One region of the Streptomyces sp. NPDC047869 genome, then DNA from elsewhere that is predicted to be linked to it. Evidence: riboswitches for the same ligand, from Rfam matches in the RefSeq annotation. Region 1 holds a riboswitch; each other region holds the start of a gene.
What was found. A riboswitch is a leader RNA that binds a small molecule or an ion and turns the genes downstream of it on or off. The one in region 1 is predicted to bind thiamine pyrophosphate.

Region 1 (5,462 bases):
AGCGCCTGGGCGAGCGGGACGAGGATCCAGGACTGTCTGAGGTCGAGCGGCGGCCGGTCCAGGGCGATCAGGAAGCCGAAGCCGACGGTGACGGCGGAGACGCCGAGCGGCAGCATCAGCAGCGCGTCGAAGCCGCGCACCAGCCGGCCGGCGTCCCGGCGGGCCAGCGCTGCGGCGGCGAGCCCTCCGACGGCCAGGGCGATGGCGGTGGCGGCGACGGCGTACTCCAGGGAGGTCCACACGGCGTGCAGCGGCGCCACCAGGAAGGTGCCGCCGTCGGCGTCGGTCAGCGCCCGGTAGTAGCCGAGGCCGGGCGCGTCCAGGGAGCGCTGCACGAGGACCGCGAGCGGCAGCACGAGCAGCAGCGCCACGGTGAGCAGGACTCCGGCGAGCAGCGCCCACTGCCCTGCGCCGCGCGGCCGGCGGGCGGTCACCTTCGGGTCGACCAGGCGCAGCGAGCTCTCGCGCCGCCGTACCGTCCAGGCGTGCACGCCGAGGATCGCGCCCACCGCGACGAACTGGACGAGGGTCAGGACGGCCGCCGTGGAGAGGTCGAAGACCTCCGAGGTCTGCCGGTAGATCTCCACTTCCAGGGTGGAGAACGTGGGGCCGCCGAGGATCTGCACCACGCCGAACGAGGTGAAGGTGAACAGGAAGACCATCAGCGCGGCGGCGGCCACGGCGGGCGCGAGGGCGGGCAGGGTGACCTTCCGCCACGCCGTCAGCGGTGAGGCGCCCAGCATCCGCGCGGCCTGCTCCTGCCGGGGGTCGAGCTGGGCCCACAGCCCGCCGACGGTCCGTACGACGACCGCGTAGTTGAAGAAGACGTGCGCCAGCAGGATCGCCCACACGGTGGTGTCCAGCCGTACGCCCCACAGGTCGTCGAGCAGCCCGCCGCGTCCGACCAGCGCCAGGAACGCCGTACCCACGACGACGGTCGGCAGCACGAACGGGACCGTGACGACCGCCCGCAGCAGGTGTCTGCCGGGGAAGTCGAAGCGGGCGAAGACATGGGCGGCGGGCAGCGCGAGCAGCAGGGTGAGCGCGGTGGAGGCGAGCGCCTGCCAGGTGGTGAACCACAGCACGTGCCCGATGTCCGGCTGGGTGACGACGTCCGCCACCCGCCCGAACCGCCAGCCGCCGTCGGCCTTCAGCCCGCGCACCACGATCGCGGCGACGGGCCAGGCGAAGAACACGGCGAAGAACGCGACGGGCAGGGCCATCAGCCCCAGCCGCGCCGCGCTCCCGCGCGCGGTGCCCTCGCGGGCCGTCACCTCAGTACGAGCGACGTCCACGACTTGACCCAGCTGTCACGGTTGGCGGCGATGGTGCCGGGGGCCATGGTCTCGGGGTCCTTGGCCTGCGGCCCGTACTTCGCGAAGTCCGGCGGCACCGCCGCGCCCTCGCGCACCGGGTAGACGAACATGTTGAGCGGCATGTCCTCCTGGAACTCCTTGGTGAGCATGAAGTCCAGGAACGCCTTGCCGCCCTTGGTGTTCTTCGCGTTGCTCAGCAGGCCCGCGTACTCGGTCTGCCGGAAGCAGGTGCCCTGGGACACCCCGGTGGGGGCGGTGCTGGGCCGCTTCTTCGCGTAGATGACCTCGGCGGGCGGCGAGGAGGCGTACGACACCACCAGCGGCCGGTCGCCGCCTGCCTTCTTGCCCTCCGACGATCCGGAGAACTCCTGGTAGTAGGCCTGCTCCCAGCCGTCGACGACCTTGACGCCGTTGGCCTTGAGCTTCTTCCAGTAGTCCTGCCAGTCGTCGTTACCGAACTTGGCGGCGCTGCCCAGCAGGAAGCCGAGGCCCGGGGAGGAGGTGGCCGCGTTCTCGGTGACGAGGAGGTTCTTGTACGCGGGCTTGGCCAGGTCGGCGAAGGACTGAGGCGGGGTCAGCTTGTGCTCGCTGAAGTAGGCCTTGTCGTAGTTGACGCAGATGTCGCCGGTGTCGACGGGGGTGACGCGGTGCTTGTCCTGGTCGACGCGGTACTGGGGCAGTACCCGGCCTGAGTCCTTCGGCGCGTAGGACTGGAACAGCCCGTTGTCGAGGGCGCGGGAGAGCAGGGTGTTGTCGACGCCGAAGAAGACGTCGCCCTGCGGGTTGTCCTTGGTCAGCAGCGCCTTGTTGACGGCCTGCCCGGCGTCGCCGCTCTTGAGGACCTTGACCTTGTACCCGGACTTCTTCTCGAAGTCCTTCATGACGCTCTTCGAGACGAGCCAGGAGTCGTGGCTGACGAGGGTCACGGTCCTGGAGTCCGCGGCGGAGCCCTTGGCGTCGCCCGACCCGCACCCGGTCAGCACGGGCAGGGCGACGAGACCGAGCCCGGCGGCCACGGCCACGAGGGTCTTGTTGTGCACTGGATGTCCTCCTGGGGTTGGCCAGGAAGAGACGCGGCCCTGCCCGGGCTCCACGAGGGAGCCCGGGCAGGGCGCAACAGCTTGAGTGGTGACCGAACTTCCTACCCAGAATGACCTGGGCGAGGTTCAGAGGGTCTGCGGCCCGGTTGCCGCACTCTCAGCGCTGTGGCGCTCCCCTGTCGGAATATGCAGATGTGTTGACGTGGCCAGATTATCGCTCGGTCGCCGCGAGCTGACCACAGGCCCCGTCGATCTCCTGCCCCCGGGTGTCCCGGATCGTGACCGGTACACCATGGGCCGCTATGGCCTCCACGAACGCCTTCTCGTCCTCGGGCCGCGAGGCGGTCCACTTGGAGCCCGGCGTCGGGTTCAGCGGGATGAGGTTGACGTGCACGGGCTTGCCCCTGAGCAGCCGGCCGAGCCGGTCACCGCGCCAGGCCTGGTCGTTGATGTCCCGGATCAGCGCGTACTCGATGGACAGCCGCCGCCCGGACTTCGCGGAGTACTCGAACCCGGCGTCCAGCACCTCGCGCACCTTCCACCGCGTGTTCACGGGGACGAGGGTGTCGCGCAGTTCGTCGTCGGGCGCGTGCAGGGAGATCGCGAGCCGGCACTTGAAGCCCTCGTCGGAGAACCGGTGGATGGCCGGAACCAGCCCGACCGTCGACACGGTGATGCCACGCTGCGACAGCCCGAGCCCGTCGGGAGCGGGGTCGGTCAGCGCCCGGACGGCACCCACGACCCGCTTGTAGTTGGCGAGCGGCTCACCCATGCCCATGAAGACGATGTTGGACAGCCGCGCGGGCCCGCCCGGCACCTCTCCGTCCCGCAGCGCCCGCATCCCGTCCACGATCTGGTGCACGATCTCCGCGGTGGACAGGTTCCGGTCGAGACCGGCCTGCCCCGTCGCGCAGAACGGGCAGTTCATCCCGCACCCGGCCTGCGAGCTGATGCACATGGTGACCCGGTCCGGGTACCGCATCAGCACGGATTCCACGAGCGTGCCGTCGAACAGCCGCCACAGCGTCTTGCGGGTCGTCCCCTCGTCGGTCGACAGATGCCGCACGACGGTCATCAGCTCGGGCAGCAGCGCTTCCCGCAGTCTGCCGCGCGCGGCGGCGGGGATGTCGGTCCACTCCGCCGGGTCGTGCGCGTACCGCGCGAAGTAGTGCTGCGACAGCTGCTTGGCACGGAACGGCTTCTCACCGATCTCGGCCACGGCGTCCTTGCGCTCGGCGGGCGTGAGATCGGCGAGATGCCGCGGCGGCTTCTTGGCTCCGCGGGGGGCGACGAAAGTGAGTTCTCCGGGCTTGGGCATGGTGGTACCAGTGTCGCAGATCCAATCGGGTGACCTGCGGCTGCCGCTCACTACTACTGTCACTAGTAGGCGTCAGTGGTCGCTCTGGAGCGGCGTCGGACGGCCCAGAGACGGCCCAGCCGACGGGGCTGCACGTCCCCGGCTGAGCTGCCACTGTCATCGTTCCGATCCCTCACGCGAAGCAGACCGTCCATGGCGATACGTCGCCGCCACGATGGCATCGAAGTGATCACTCAGGCGGGAGCGGATCTGGGACCCCTCCGCGTCGGGCCCGTGGTGACCTTGGCCGCTCCTTACCAACGCGACCCACAGAGTGGCTTCACCCTTTGCCTCAAGGGGCACACGGCCAATGAGACCCACGGAGGTACCGAGATGAACGCCGGAGAACGGGCCAAGGCAAAGGCCGAACAGATCGTCGGAAAGACCGTGCGGACGGCAGCCCACGCGATGCACAAGGAAACGCTCGCGGCGAAAGGCGCCGCTCTCGAAGCACGAGGCAAGATGCGGGGCACGAAGGAGCAGACCAAGGGCTCCTTTAAGCCTTGAGCGCGCTGCCGCAGGCTTTTAGGGCCTGTCCGGCGGATCATGTGACCGTCTCGTCTTCAGGTCGTTGGCATGAGCATGGGACGGGGAGATTTAACGCATGCGGAGTAGGCCCGGCTGAAGCCGTACCTACCGAAGCCCGGGAAGCAGGGCGGCCGTTGGGCCAGTCACCGCAGGGTCACCATCGGGATTCTGCACCGGCTGCGCACCGGGGTGCCATGGCGGGATCTAGCCGCCCGGCATGATCCGCCGGACAGACCGTAAACGCGTCCCAGGAACGGCTGAAGACCCAGGGATAGGGCAACAACCTCTTGCCTGGGCCTTCGGCGTTCAGAGCGGGCGGCAGGAATCGAACCCGCGTAGCCAGTTTGGAAGATTCAGTATCTCAAGCCTGCGCAATTCGTGCACGAAACAGGACATAGACCTCCGTCGTCGAATGAGCAGCAGTTATGGGCGGTGGCGTTATATCGGGGAAATTCTGGGCACTGGTGAGCGCCGGGGCAGCCGACGAGAAGGGTCCGGTCATGCGGGAGCCGTCGCAGAACGTTACGGTCGTGGCTCTCCTGGCGGATCCGGACGCGCCCACGGAGATCGCGCAGCATATGGCACGGGTACTTCCTGCTCGGCTCGCCAAAAAGTCGGGGCAAGGGCGGCGGTTCGAGGCGGAGGTGGTCAGTGAGCCCTTCACCGCAGGGACCGAGGACCTGTCCACACTAGCGCGCCGGATCATGGACCGCAGGCGAGATGAGAACTGGGACATCGTCGTGGCCCTCACCGATCTTCCGCTGCACACACACGGGCGCAAGCTCGTCGTGGAGCTGAGTCATGAACACGGCTGGGCGCTGCTGTCCCTTCCTCCGCTGGGGGGCCTGCGTCTTCAGACAAGAGCCCTGCGGGCGGTAGAAGAAACCGTGCTCAGCTTGGCGAGTCAGCAAGCCACTGGCGCTGAGGAACCTCCGCAGCGTCAGCCGCTGGGACGCTTCGTCAGTCGTCTCGCGCCCATTCACCCGGGCCCGATCGGTGAGGACGAGACCGCTGATCTGCGATACGTCGTCAGCGGGCCGCGCGGTTACCTGAGGGTGCTCGGCGGTATGGTCCGAGCCAACCAGCCGTGGCGGTTGGTGCCGGGTCTGTCGAAAGCCCTTGCGGCCGCACTCGCCACGGGAGCCATCGCCACCCGGGTGCGCGTGCCCGCATCGCCGCTCTCCGCTGGCCGGCGTGCCGGTGGTACGGGCTGCACACGGC
Region 2 (5,462 bases), on a different contig from region 1:
GGCACGCCCCGGGCCGACGGCCGCCTTGGCCGGGTCAGTCGGCAATCGGCAGGTACACCCGGTTGCCCGACGCCGCGAACTCCTTCGACTTCTGAGCCATGCCCTCCTCGACCTCGGCCCGGGTACCGCCGTGTTCCCGGCGGATGTCCTGGGAGATCTTCATGCTGCAGAACTTCGGCCCGCACATGGAGCAGAAGTGGGCCGTCTTGGCGGGTTCGGCCGGCAGGGTCTCGTCGTGGAACTCCCGTGCCGTGTCGGGGTCCAGGGCGAGGTTGAACTGGTCCTCCCACCGGAACTCGAAGCGGGCGTCGGACAGCGCGTCGTCCCACTCCTGCGCGCCCGGGTGCCCCTTGGCGAGGTCCGCCGCATGGGCGGCGATCTTGTAGGTGATGACCCCGGTCTTGACGTCGTCACGGTTGGGCAGGCCCAGGTGCTCCTTGGGCGTGACGTAGCAGAGCATCGCCGTGCCCCACCAGGCGATCATCGCGGCGCCGATACCGGAGGTGATGTGGTCGTACGCCGGCGCGATGTCCGTGGTCAGCGGGCCGAGCGTATAGAACGGAGCTTCATCGCAGATCTCCTGCTGAAGGTCGATGTTCTCCTTGATCTTGTGCATCGGGACGTGGCCCGGGCCCTCGATCATGGTCTGTACGTTGAAACGCCTGGCGATCCGGTTGAGTTCCCCGAGCGTGCGCAACTCCGCGAACTGCGCCTCGTCGTTGGCGTCCGCGATCGAGCCCGGCCTCAGACCGTCGCCCAGCGAGTACGTGACGTCGTAGGCGGCGAGGATCTCGCAGAGCTCCTCGAAGTTCTCGTACAGGAACGACTCCTTGTGGTGCGCCAGGCACCACGCGGCCATGATCGAGCCGCCCCGCGAGACGATGCCGGTCTTGCGGTTGGCGGTGAGCGGCACATACGGCAGGCGCACGCCGGCGTGGACGGTCATGTAGTCCACGCCCTGCTCGGCCTGTTCGATCACGGTGTCCTTGTAGATCTCCCAGGTCAGTTCCTCGGCCCTGCCGTCGACCTTCTCCAGCGCCTGGTAGAGCGGGACGGTGCCGATGGGCACGGGGGAGTTGCGCAGCACCCACTCGCGGGTGGTGTGGATGTTGCGGCCGGTGGAGAGGTCCATCACCGTGTCGGCGCCCCAGCGGGTCGCCCAGGTCATCTTCTCGACCTCCTCCTCGATCGAGGAGGTGACCGCGGAGTTGCCGATGTTGGCGTTGACCTTCACCAGGAAGCGCTTGCCGATGATCATCGGCTCGATCTCCGGGTGGTTGACGTTGGCCGGCAATACCGCGCGGCCCGCCGCGATCTCCTCACGGACCACCTCGGGAGAGACGTTCTCCCGGATGGCCACGTACTCCATCTCGGGCGTGATCTCACCCCTGCGCGCGTACGCGAGCTGGGTGACCGCCTGGCCCTCACGGCCGCGGCGCGGCTGACGCGGGCGCCCGGGGAACACCGCGTCCAGGTTGCGCAGCCCGCCACGCGGCGAGGTGTGCTTGATCCCGTCGTCCTCGGGTCGGACGGGGCGGCCCGCGTATTCCTCGGTGTCACCGCGGGCGATGATCCAGTTCTCCCGCAGCGCCGACAGCCCCCGGCGGACATCGGTGTCGGCGAGTGGATCGGTGTACGGGCCCGATGTGTCGTACAGCGTGACCGACTGCCCGTTGGTGAGGTGCACCTGACGGACCGGCACACACAGGTCGGGGCGTGAACCCTCGACGTACGCCTTGTGCCAGCCGATGGACTTTCCGGCCTCCTGGGACTTCTCGTCCTGAACGGAGGCAGGCGTGCGTGCGTCCTTGTTGGTCATGAGACCTACTCCCTACGCCGGCATTACCCGGTAACAGGTTCGGCGGTCGACGCAGCGGTTTCCGACTTCGGATGTCTCCCGAGGAATGACGTTCCACGTGAAACATCGCGTATACGGAGGTCAGCGCCCTCTCAGCCCGGTGCTCCGAGCTCCCGCGTGTGCAAAAGGTGCCTCCACGCTAGCGTCAGTTCGGGCGCGGTGAACAGAGGGCCCCCTTCGTTCTTGCGATGATCGGGCGGTGACCACGACGGAACAGCACCCCTACCCGCCCTCCGAGCCGCCGCGTCAAGGCGGCTCCGAACCAGGCCGTGGCCATGGCCACTCACACGGTCACAGTCACAACCATGGGCCCGCCGCGCCGGTTTCGAAGCACCTGCGCAAGGTCATCGCGGCGATCCTCGTCCCGTTCACCGCGGCCGTCGTGGTCGGCCTGATGATTCTGTGGCCCGGAGGAGCCCCGCCGCACGAGCGCACCGGTGTCGGCTTCGACCGGCAGACACAGCAGGCCACGGTCACCCAGGTGGTGGAGCTGAGCTGCAAGTCGGTCAACGCATCGGGCGGTACGGCGGCGGGCGGCACCTCCGCTCCAGGCGACGGCTCGGCACAGAACGAGGCGAAGGGCACCTGCAGGAAGGCGACGATCCGGGTCGACACCGGCAAGGACGAGGGCCGGACCTTCACCGAGATCGTGCGGCCGGACCAGTCACGGCAGTTGCACCAGGGCGAGAAGGTCGTGGTCGCCTACGAGCCCTCGGCGCCCAAGGACCTGCAGTACTCGGTGACCGATGTGAACCGGAAGTTCCCCATGGCGCTGCTCGCGGGCATCTTCGCGCTCGCCGTCGTCGTGGTGGGACGGATGCGCGGGGTCATGGCCCTGGTCGCGCTGGCCGTGAGCTTCCTGGTGCTGACGTTCTTCATCCTGCCCGCGATCCTTCAGGGCTCGAATCCGCTGCTCGTGGCCGTCGTCGGGGCGAGCGCGATCATGCTCATCGCGCTCTACATGTGCCATGGCCTTTCAGCGCGTACCTCGGTCGCGGTGCTCGGCACCCTGGCCTCCCTGCTGCTGATCGGCGTTCTCGGCTCCGGGTTCATCGACTGGGCCGCGTTGACCGGCAACACGGACGACAGCACCGGTTTGATCCACGGTCTGTTTCCGTCGATAGACATGAGCGGTCTGCTGCTGGCCGGAGTCATCATCGGTTCGCTGGGTGTCCTGGACGATGTGACGGTGACCCAGACGTCGGCGGTCTGGGAGCTGCACGAGGCGAATCCTGCGATGGGCTGGCGCGACCTGTACCGGGCAGGCATCCGGATCGGACGCGACCACATCGCCTCGGTCGTCAACACCCTTGTGCTCGCCTACGCCGGTGCCGCCCTGCCGCTGCTCCTGCTGTTCTCGATCGCGCAGAGCAGCGTGGGCACGGTGGCCAACAGCGAGCTGGTGGCCGAAGAGATCGTGCGCACGCTGGTGGGTTCGATCGGGCTGGTCGCCTCGGTTCCGGTCACCACTGCCCTCGCCGCCCTGGTGGTGTCGGCCGACCGGCCCGGGCCGGCCGGTGCCGGAGGCTCCGGTGCGCATCCCGTTCCGGCGCGAGGCGGCAGGGGGCGGCGGCGCAAGCACTGAGCACGGGGCGTCAGGGTCGGGACACCGCCGAAGAAGCGTTCCTGCGGAGGCCCGGGCGGCAGTACGTCAGCGCCCGGCGCCCCACTGCCACGGTCCCTCAGCCGGCGCTCTGCTCCTCGGCCAGAATGCGGTCCAGAGCCTCGTCGAGGTGGGCGTCGAAGTCGGCCAGTGCACCCTCCTGGCCGAGCGGGACCAGTTTGTCCGTGCGGTCGAGGAAGGCCACGAGTGGCGGCGTCGAGGAGCGGAACAGCGCCTGGTCACTGCCCACCTGAAGCCGGATCAGCACCTCGCCCAGCACCTCGGTGTCGGCCGGAGCGATGTGCACATCACCCTCCCCACACGGCCGGCCGACCCCGTCGATCAGCAGTTCCCGCCCGAAGGCCCAGGTCACCGGGGCGTCACCGGGCAGATGGAAGGTGAGACGTACGGCGTAGGGATCACAGGTCTCGTAGCGCAACTCCACCGGGATGCGGAAGGAGAGCTCCTCGGACACGAGAAAACTCATCATGACTTCTGCCTGTACGGATTCGCGCATCGCCTACCCCGTCATATGACGTCGACTGGCCGGGAATGATCCCCCTCGACTGTGCATCAAATCTTGCTCAACGTACATGGCAGATCACAAGGAGTGAGTTTTCAGATACTGATAGAGAGGGACAGCGCGCCCAGATGCCGCCCGATCCCGGCCTGCAGGCGCAGGGCCGCGGGCAGCAGCTGTTCGCTCTGATGTACGGGGAGTGAGATGGCCATCGCGGCCGCCGTCGTACCGACCGTGATGGGGATCGCGGCACAGACCGTTCCGAGCGCGTACTCCTGCCGCTCCACCACCGGCTCCATGCGCGGCGTCCTGGCCAGCCGGCGCAGGAGAGTGTGGTTGTCCCGCACCGAGTACGGCGTGAGGGACCGTGCCGGATAGCGGCTCAGGTGGTCCCGTCGGGCCTCCTCGTCCAACTGGGACAGCAGGCACTGCCCGATCGCGTGCGCGTGCCCGGTCTCGCGGAAGTCGGCCCACTCCTCGACCGCGGGTGTCTCCCGCGAGTCGGCGACGCACACGACCTCGATCTCGCCGGCTTGGTACATGGCGTAGTACACCGGGGCACCGATGCAATCGCGCCAGTACGCGAGGGTGTCGGCCACCGTGCTGCGACGTTTCTGCTGCGCTCCGCTGCTGCTCAGCCGCTCGGCCGCGTCACCGAGGAAGAACAGTCCCTTGTCGCGGCGCAGATAGCCCTCGTGCACCAGGGTGCGCAGTAGGTGATAGGCCGTGGGCAGGGCGAGGCCGGTCTCGCGGGCGAGTTGTTTGGCTGGGGCGCCGTACTCGTGGACCGCGACGGTCTCCAGCAGGCGCATCGCCCGCTGGACGGAGCCGATGAGGGTCGCCGCCTGCGGCTGCTCCGGAACCTCCGGGGGCCGTGCGCCTCCGGGGCCGGTCGCGGGACGCGGTTGTCCCGGGACGGCCGCCGCACGGGGCCGCTGCCCATGGGGCACGCACGGTCGCGGTGGGGCGGGGGGTGCGTGGGGTTCTGCCGGTGCGGTGTCAACCGTGGCCAAGGGTCACTCCGGGGGCGCGAAGGTGGGGCAGCCCGTGCGGTGGAACACGGGTGAGGGTGTGTGCCGCGCGCGGGGCCCGGCCCCGCGTGGGTTCCGAACCTAACCGTCCGCCACCGCGTGCGGACGGCCTGCCGGGAAAACTTCCCTCCCCCGAGGGAACCGGTGTTTTCCGTTACCGGTCACCGGCTCCCACGCCCCTCACCAATCGCTGCGCGACGAGGAGTTCGACATGAACTTGCGCACGACGTAGATCAGCCCGCCGACCAGCGCGACGAAGACCAGCGCCTTGAAGAGCAGGCCGATCACGAAGCCGATGACGGTCGCTATCAGGCTGCCGAACACGACCAGGGCGATGACCGGCACCGCGACCCACTTCACCCACCACGGCAGCCCCGCGAAGATCTGTCGCATTGCCCTCGTCCTTTGCGTTCCGTTGTGTCCACGACGTCCTGCGCTCTGTCCTGGACA
Region 3 (5,462 bases), on a different contig from region 1:
CGGTCCTCGTTCACCTCGAAGCCGGCGGCCTCCAGCCGCTGTGTGGCGTCGTCCACGCTCGACCCGACCACGTCCGGCACCGTCACCATCACCGGGCCCTTGGACAGGGTCAGCGTCACCGTGTCGCCCTCGGCGGCCCGGCTGTCGGCCCCCGGGGTCTGCCGGGCCACCTGGCCCTTGTCGTACTCGGAGTTGACCTGCTGCGCGGAGATCCGCACCTTCAGACCCGCGTCCTCCAGGTCCTGCCGGGCGCTGTCCGGGTCCTCACCGGTGACGTCCGGCACGTCGACCGGGCTGCCCTTGCTGACCAGGAGCGCGATCGCCGAGCCCGCGTGCCGCTCGACACCCGTCTGCGGGTCGGTGCTGATCACCGAGCCCCGGTCCACGCTGTCGCTGAAGGCACGGTTGACCATGCCCGGCTCCAGCCCGGCCGACTTCAGCCGCGAGCGTGCCTCGGCCAGCGGCACCCCGCGCAGGTCGGGCACCTTCACGATCTCCGGGCCCCGGGAGATGACGAGGGTCACGGAGCCGTTGCCCCGGATGCGGGCCCCGGCCGTCGGATCGGTGTTGATGACCTTGCCGCTGCCGACCGTGTCGTTGTACTCGCGCTTGATCTCCTTGACGTGGAGCCCGGACGACTTCAGCCGCGCCGTCGCCTGCTCCTCGGTCTTGGCCAGCAGCGGCGGGACCTTGGTGAACTGCCCGGAGTTGATGTACCAGACGCCCGCGCCCACGCCGAGGACGACGAGCACGGCGGCGACGAGCGCGGCGAGCCGGCGTCCCGGCCGCAGCGGCCCCCGCCGTTCGGGCACCGGCGGGCTCTGCAGCCGGCTGGTGTGCCGGACGTCCGCCGGGCCGTCGTCCTCGTTGACGGGCAGCGGCCGGGGCACGGTCAGCGAGCGCGGGATCACGCTCGTACGGTCCCCGGCGTTGTCGTGCTCCGCGGACAGCGCCTGCGGCGGCACGGCGTCCAGCTGACCGGCGCTGAGCCCGGCCCGGGCCCGCAGCACCTGGCCGAGCAGCGCGGCGGCGTCGTCCGGCCGGAGGTCCGGGGTGCGCGCGGTCGCCGAGGCGACCAGCTCGTCCAGCTCCGGCGGCAGCCCCGGCACGAGCGCGGAGGGCGGCGGCACGTCTTCGTGGATGTGCTTGTACAGGATCTGCGCCGGGGAGTCCCCGGAGTGCGGCTTGCCGCCCGTCAGCATCTCGTAGAGGACGACACCGCAGGCGTAGACGTCGACACGCGGGTCGGCGGTGCCCTGCTCCATCTGCTCGGGAGCGAGATACGACACGGTCCCGAGGACGGCGCCCGTGGTGCTGGTCACCGTGTCGACCGACCGCACCAGCCCGAAGTCGGCGACCTTGACCCGCCCGTCATCGCCTATCAGCACGTTCTCGGGCTTCATGTCCCGGTGCACGAAACCGGCCCGGTGCGCGGCGCCGAGCGCGGCGAGCACCGGCTCCAGGATGTCCAGCGCCGCCCGCGGCTGCAGCGCCCCCCGCTCGCGCAGCACGTCCCGAAGCGTGCACCCCGCGACGTACTCCATCGCCAGATACACGTAGGACGCGTCGGTGCCCTGGTCGAAGACCTGCACCACGTTGGGGTGGGCGAGCCGGGCGACCGACTTGGCCTCGCGGATGAACCGGTCCACGAACGACCCGTCGACCGCCAGGGCCGGGTGCATCACCTTGAGCGCGAGCACGCGGTCCAGGCGGGTGTCCAGGGCCCGGTAGACCGTGGCCATCCCGCCGACGGCGATCCGCGCTTCGACGCGATAGCGTCCGTCGAGCACCTGCCCGACGAGCGGGTCCTGAAGGGTCGTATCCACGCAGGCGAGTGTACGAGGACCGACGGACACCGCCGTGCGCTGCGCCGTTCCGGTGACGTACTGCAGCAGACCTGTGACTGTCCCGCGAGGCGGGAGGGCGAACTAGAACGCGGGCCGCTCGGGGTCCAGGTCGGCGCGGCCCCCGGTGGGGGAGGAGGCCTCGGCGAAGTGCCTGCGCGGGATCCGGCCCGCCAGCCGGGCCAGCCGCCCCGCCTCCACCGCGTGCCGCATCGCCGCCGCCATCGTCTCGGGCCGCTGGGCCCGCGTCACGGCGGAGGCGAGCATCACACCGGCGCAGCCCAGCTCCATCGCCAGCGCGACGTCCGAGGCCGTGCCGGCGCCCGCGTCCAGGATCACCGGCACGCGTGCGTGCTCCACGATGAGCTGGAAGTTGTGCGGGTTGCGGATCCCGAGCCCGGAGCCGATCGGGGAGCCCAGCGGCATCACCGCCGCACAGCCCACGTCCTCCAGCTTCCGCGCGAGCACCGGATCGTCGTTGGTGTACGGCAGCACCGTGAACCCGTCGTCGACCAGCGTCTCCGCCGCCTCCAACAGCTCCACCGGATCCGGCAGCAGGGTGCGCTCGTCGGCGATGACCTCCAGCTTCACCAGGTCGGTGCCCAGCGCCTCGCGCGCCAGCCGGGCCGTCAGCACGGCCTCCCCGGCGGTGAAGCAGCCCGCGGTGTTCGGCAGCACCCGGATGCCCAGCCTCTCCAGCACCGACAGCACCGAGCCGTGCACCGCGGGATCGACCCGGCGCATGGCCACGGTGGTCAGCTCCGTGCCGGAGGCGACCAGCGCGCGCTCCAGCACGTCCAGGCTGGGCGCGCCGCCGGTGCCCATGATCAGCCGGGACCCGAAGGGCACCCCGCCCACCAGGAAGGGATCGTCGGACATGGTCAGCCTCCCTGGACGGCGGTGAGGACCTCGACACGGTCACCGTCGAGGAGCGCGGTGGCCGCCCACCGCGCGCGCGGTACGACGGTCTCGTTGACGGCCGCGGCCACCCCGGAGGGTGCCACGGTCAGGGTCTTCACCAGCGCGTCCAGCGCGGTGCCCGGGGCGATCTCCCGGCGCTCGCCGTTGACCGAGACACAGATGCTCATGCGGGCTGCTCCACGAGTGCGGCGCCGAAGCGCTCCGGGGTGAACGGACGGGCCGCCTCCGGCAGCTCGCCGCCGGTCAGCAGCTCGGCCATGACGTCCCCGGTGACGGGAGTGAGCAGCACGCCGTTGCGGTAGTGCCCGGTGGCCAGCAGCAGTCCGTCGAGCCCGGACGGGCCGAGCAGCGGGGCGTTGTCGGGGGAACCGGGGCGCAGACCGGCCCGGGTCTCGGTCAGGGGCAGCTCGGTGATCCCCGGCACCAGTTCATGGGCGTCGCGCAGCAGCTCGTACACGCCCCCCGCGGTCACCGTGGTGTCCCAGCCCAACTCCTCGCTGGTCGCGCCGACGACCAGCTCGCCGTTCTCCCGGGGCACCAGGTAGACCTGGCTGCCGCGCACCACGGCCCGCACGGTACGGCTCAGGAACGGCGCGTACCGCCGGGGCACGGTCAGCCGCAGCACCTGCCCCTTCACCGGCCGCACCGGGGGCAGCAGATCGTCCGGGACGCCCGCGAGACGCCCGCTGAGGCTGCCGCCGGCGAGCACCACCCGGCCCGCGCCCAGCCGGGTGCCGTCCGCCGCGGTGACCCCGGCGGCCCGGCCCCCGGCGACGTCGAGCCGCTCGGCCCAGCACCGGTGGAACACCACCCCGGCCCGCTCGCACGCGTCCACCAGGGCGGACGCCAGCCGTCTGGGGTCGATCTGGTGGTCGCCGTCGACCCGCAGCCCGCCCCGCACCCCGGGCGCGAGCATCGGTTCGAGGCGCCGGCACTCCCGCCCGGACAGCCACACGGAGTCGAGCCCCGAGCGCCGCTGCAGGGCGTGCAGCTCCCTCAGATGGGCGCGGTCGTCCGAGTCGAGCGCCACGGCGAGCGTGCCGCAGCGCCGGTAGCCCAGGTCGTGACCGGTCAGTTCGGTCAGCTCGGCCGCGAAGTCCGGGTAGCGGCGGGCCGATTCCAGGTTGAGGGCGAGCAACTTCTCCTCGCCGTAGTGCAGTTCGGTGACCGCGGCCAGCATCCCCGCCGCGACCCGCGCGGCCCCGCCGCCGGGCTCGGGGTCCACCACGGCAGTGGTGAGCCCGCGCTGCGCGGCGCGCCAGGCCGTGACCAGGCCGATGATCCCGCCCCCGATGACGAGGACGTCGGACGTACGTGACGGCATGGGCGTCCAGCCCCTCCCTTCGCCGGCATGACCCGGATCAGGTTCGTACGGTCGGAGGCCGCCAGCCTCCCTCTCAGCCCGGTGCGTCCGGGCTCCCGCGAGTGCTTGTACGGTGGCCACCCTAGCCCTCGGCCCCCCGACCTCGTAAGGAGCCCCGCCCCATGGCCCGCTCGCTCGACGGACTCTTCCTCGCCCCGGTGGCGGACCAGGCCCCGGGTCAGGTGGGTACGCAAACCCGCTTCGCCTACCACGAGCGGGGCGGCGAGATCTGGGCCGAGTACGCGGGCGGCGACGTGGTGCGCGGCCACCTGGTCGGCACCCGGGCGGGCGACCGGCTGGACTTCCGGTACGTACAGCTCAAGCAGGACGGGACCACCTCCTCGGGGCACTGCGTGTCGACGGTCGCGGAGCTGCCCGACGGGCGGGTGCGGCTGGAGGAGACCTGGGAGTGGGAGTCGCAGGAGGGCGCCGGAACCAGCGTGGTGGAGCAGGTCACCGAGCACGCCCGCTGACTGACTCTCCGTCAGTTGTCTAAGGTGATCGGGTGAGCGAGCAGACAGCACAGCAGGACACGTCGCCGCGGCGGCGCGTGGTGGTCGCCGGCGCGGGCATGGCCGGGGTACAGACCGCGGTGGCCCTGCGGGAACAGGGCTTCACCGGCACCGTCACCCTGATCGGCGCCGAGCCCCATCAGCCCTACGACCGGCCGCCGCTGTCCAAGGCCGTGCTCCTCGGCACGGCCGAGGGCTCCGCCTTCGACGTGGACTTCGAGTCCCTCGGCATCGAACTCAGGCTCGGCTGCGAGGCGCTGGGGGTGCGCCCCGCCGACCACGAACTGGACACCGAGGCCGGTCCCGTGCCGTACGACGTCCTGGTCCTCGCCACCGGCGCCGAGCCGGTCACACTGCCCGGCACCGAGGGCGTGCCCGGCGTGCACCTGCTGCGCACCCTGGACGACGCCGAGCGGCTGCGGCCGGTGCTGGCCCGGCAGCACGACATCGTGGTCGTCGGCGCCGGCTGGATCGGCGCCGAGTTCGCCACCGCCGCCCGCGAGGCGGGCTGCGCCGTGACCGTCGTGGAGGCCGCCGACCGGCCGCTCGCCGGCGCGCTGCCCGCCGAGGTCGCCGCGCCCATGACCGCCTGGTACGCCGACAGCGGCGCCGAACTGCGCACGGACGCGCGCGTGGAGCGCGTGGAGCCCGGCGCGGTGCTGCTCGACGACGGCACCCGGCTGGCCGCGGACGCCGTCGTGGTCGGCATCGGCGCCCGCCCCGCCACCGCCTGGCTGGCCGGCTCCGGCATCGAGCTGGGCCCGCAGGGCGAGATCCTCGCCGACGACCGGCTGCGCGCCTCCGCCGAGGACGTGTACGCCG

Region 2: it holds a riboswitch for thiamine pyrophosphate, as region 1 does, so the genes downstream of both, thiC (phosphomethylpyrimidine synthase ThiC) here and AB0924_RS17850 (thiamine ABC transporter substrate-binding protein) in region 1, are expected to answer to the same signal.
Region 3: it holds a riboswitch for thiamine pyrophosphate, as region 1 does, so the genes downstream of both, thiO (glycine oxidase ThiO) here and AB0924_RS17850 (thiamine ABC transporter substrate-binding protein) in region 1, are expected to answer to the same signal.

What each region holds. Positions count from the first base shown of each region.
Region 1 is NZ_JBEYRK010000012.1:108,835-114,296, forward strand. Features, by position in the region: gene AB0924_RS17845 (iron ABC transporter permease) at 1-1,223, opposite strand, end outside; gene AB0924_RS17850 (thiamine ABC transporter substrate-binding protein) at 1,271-2,356, opposite strand; TPP riboswitch at 2,437-2,544, opposite strand; gene rlmN (23S rRNA (adenine(2503)-C(2))-methyltransferase RlmN) at 2,568-3,674, opposite strand; gene AB0924_RS17860 (hypothetical protein) at 3,867-4,220, shown strand; partial or broken gene AB0924_RS17865 (transposase) at 4,335-4,448, shown strand; gene AB0924_RS17870 (hypothetical protein) at 4,667-5,462, shown strand, end outside.
Region 2 is NZ_JBEYRK010000001.1:467,300-472,761, reverse strand. Features, by position in the region: gene thiC (phosphomethylpyrimidine synthase ThiC) at 35-1,819, opposite strand; TPP riboswitch at 1,812-1,985, opposite strand; gene AB0924_RS02170 (YibE/F family protein) at 2,058-3,443, shown strand; gene AB0924_RS02165 (SsgA family sporulation/cell division regulator) at 3,541-3,978, opposite strand; gene AB0924_RS02160 (IclR family transcriptional regulator C-terminal domain-containing protein) at 4,080-4,994, opposite strand; gene AB0924_RS02155 (DUF5326 family protein) at 5,193-5,405, opposite strand.
Region 3 is NZ_JBEYRK010000044.1:24,897-30,358, forward strand. Features, by position in the region: gene pknB (Stk1 family PASTA domain-containing Ser/Thr kinase) at 1-1,826, opposite strand, end outside; gene AB0924_RS35755 (thiazole synthase) at 1,929-2,723, opposite strand; gene thiS (sulfur carrier protein ThiS) at 2,726-2,926, opposite strand; gene thiO (glycine oxidase ThiO) at 2,929-4,089, opposite strand; TPP riboswitch at 4,087-4,198, opposite strand; gene AB0924_RS35770 (hypothetical protein) at 4,251-4,601, shown strand; gene AB0924_RS35775 (FAD-dependent oxidoreductase) at 4,634-5,462, shown strand, end outside.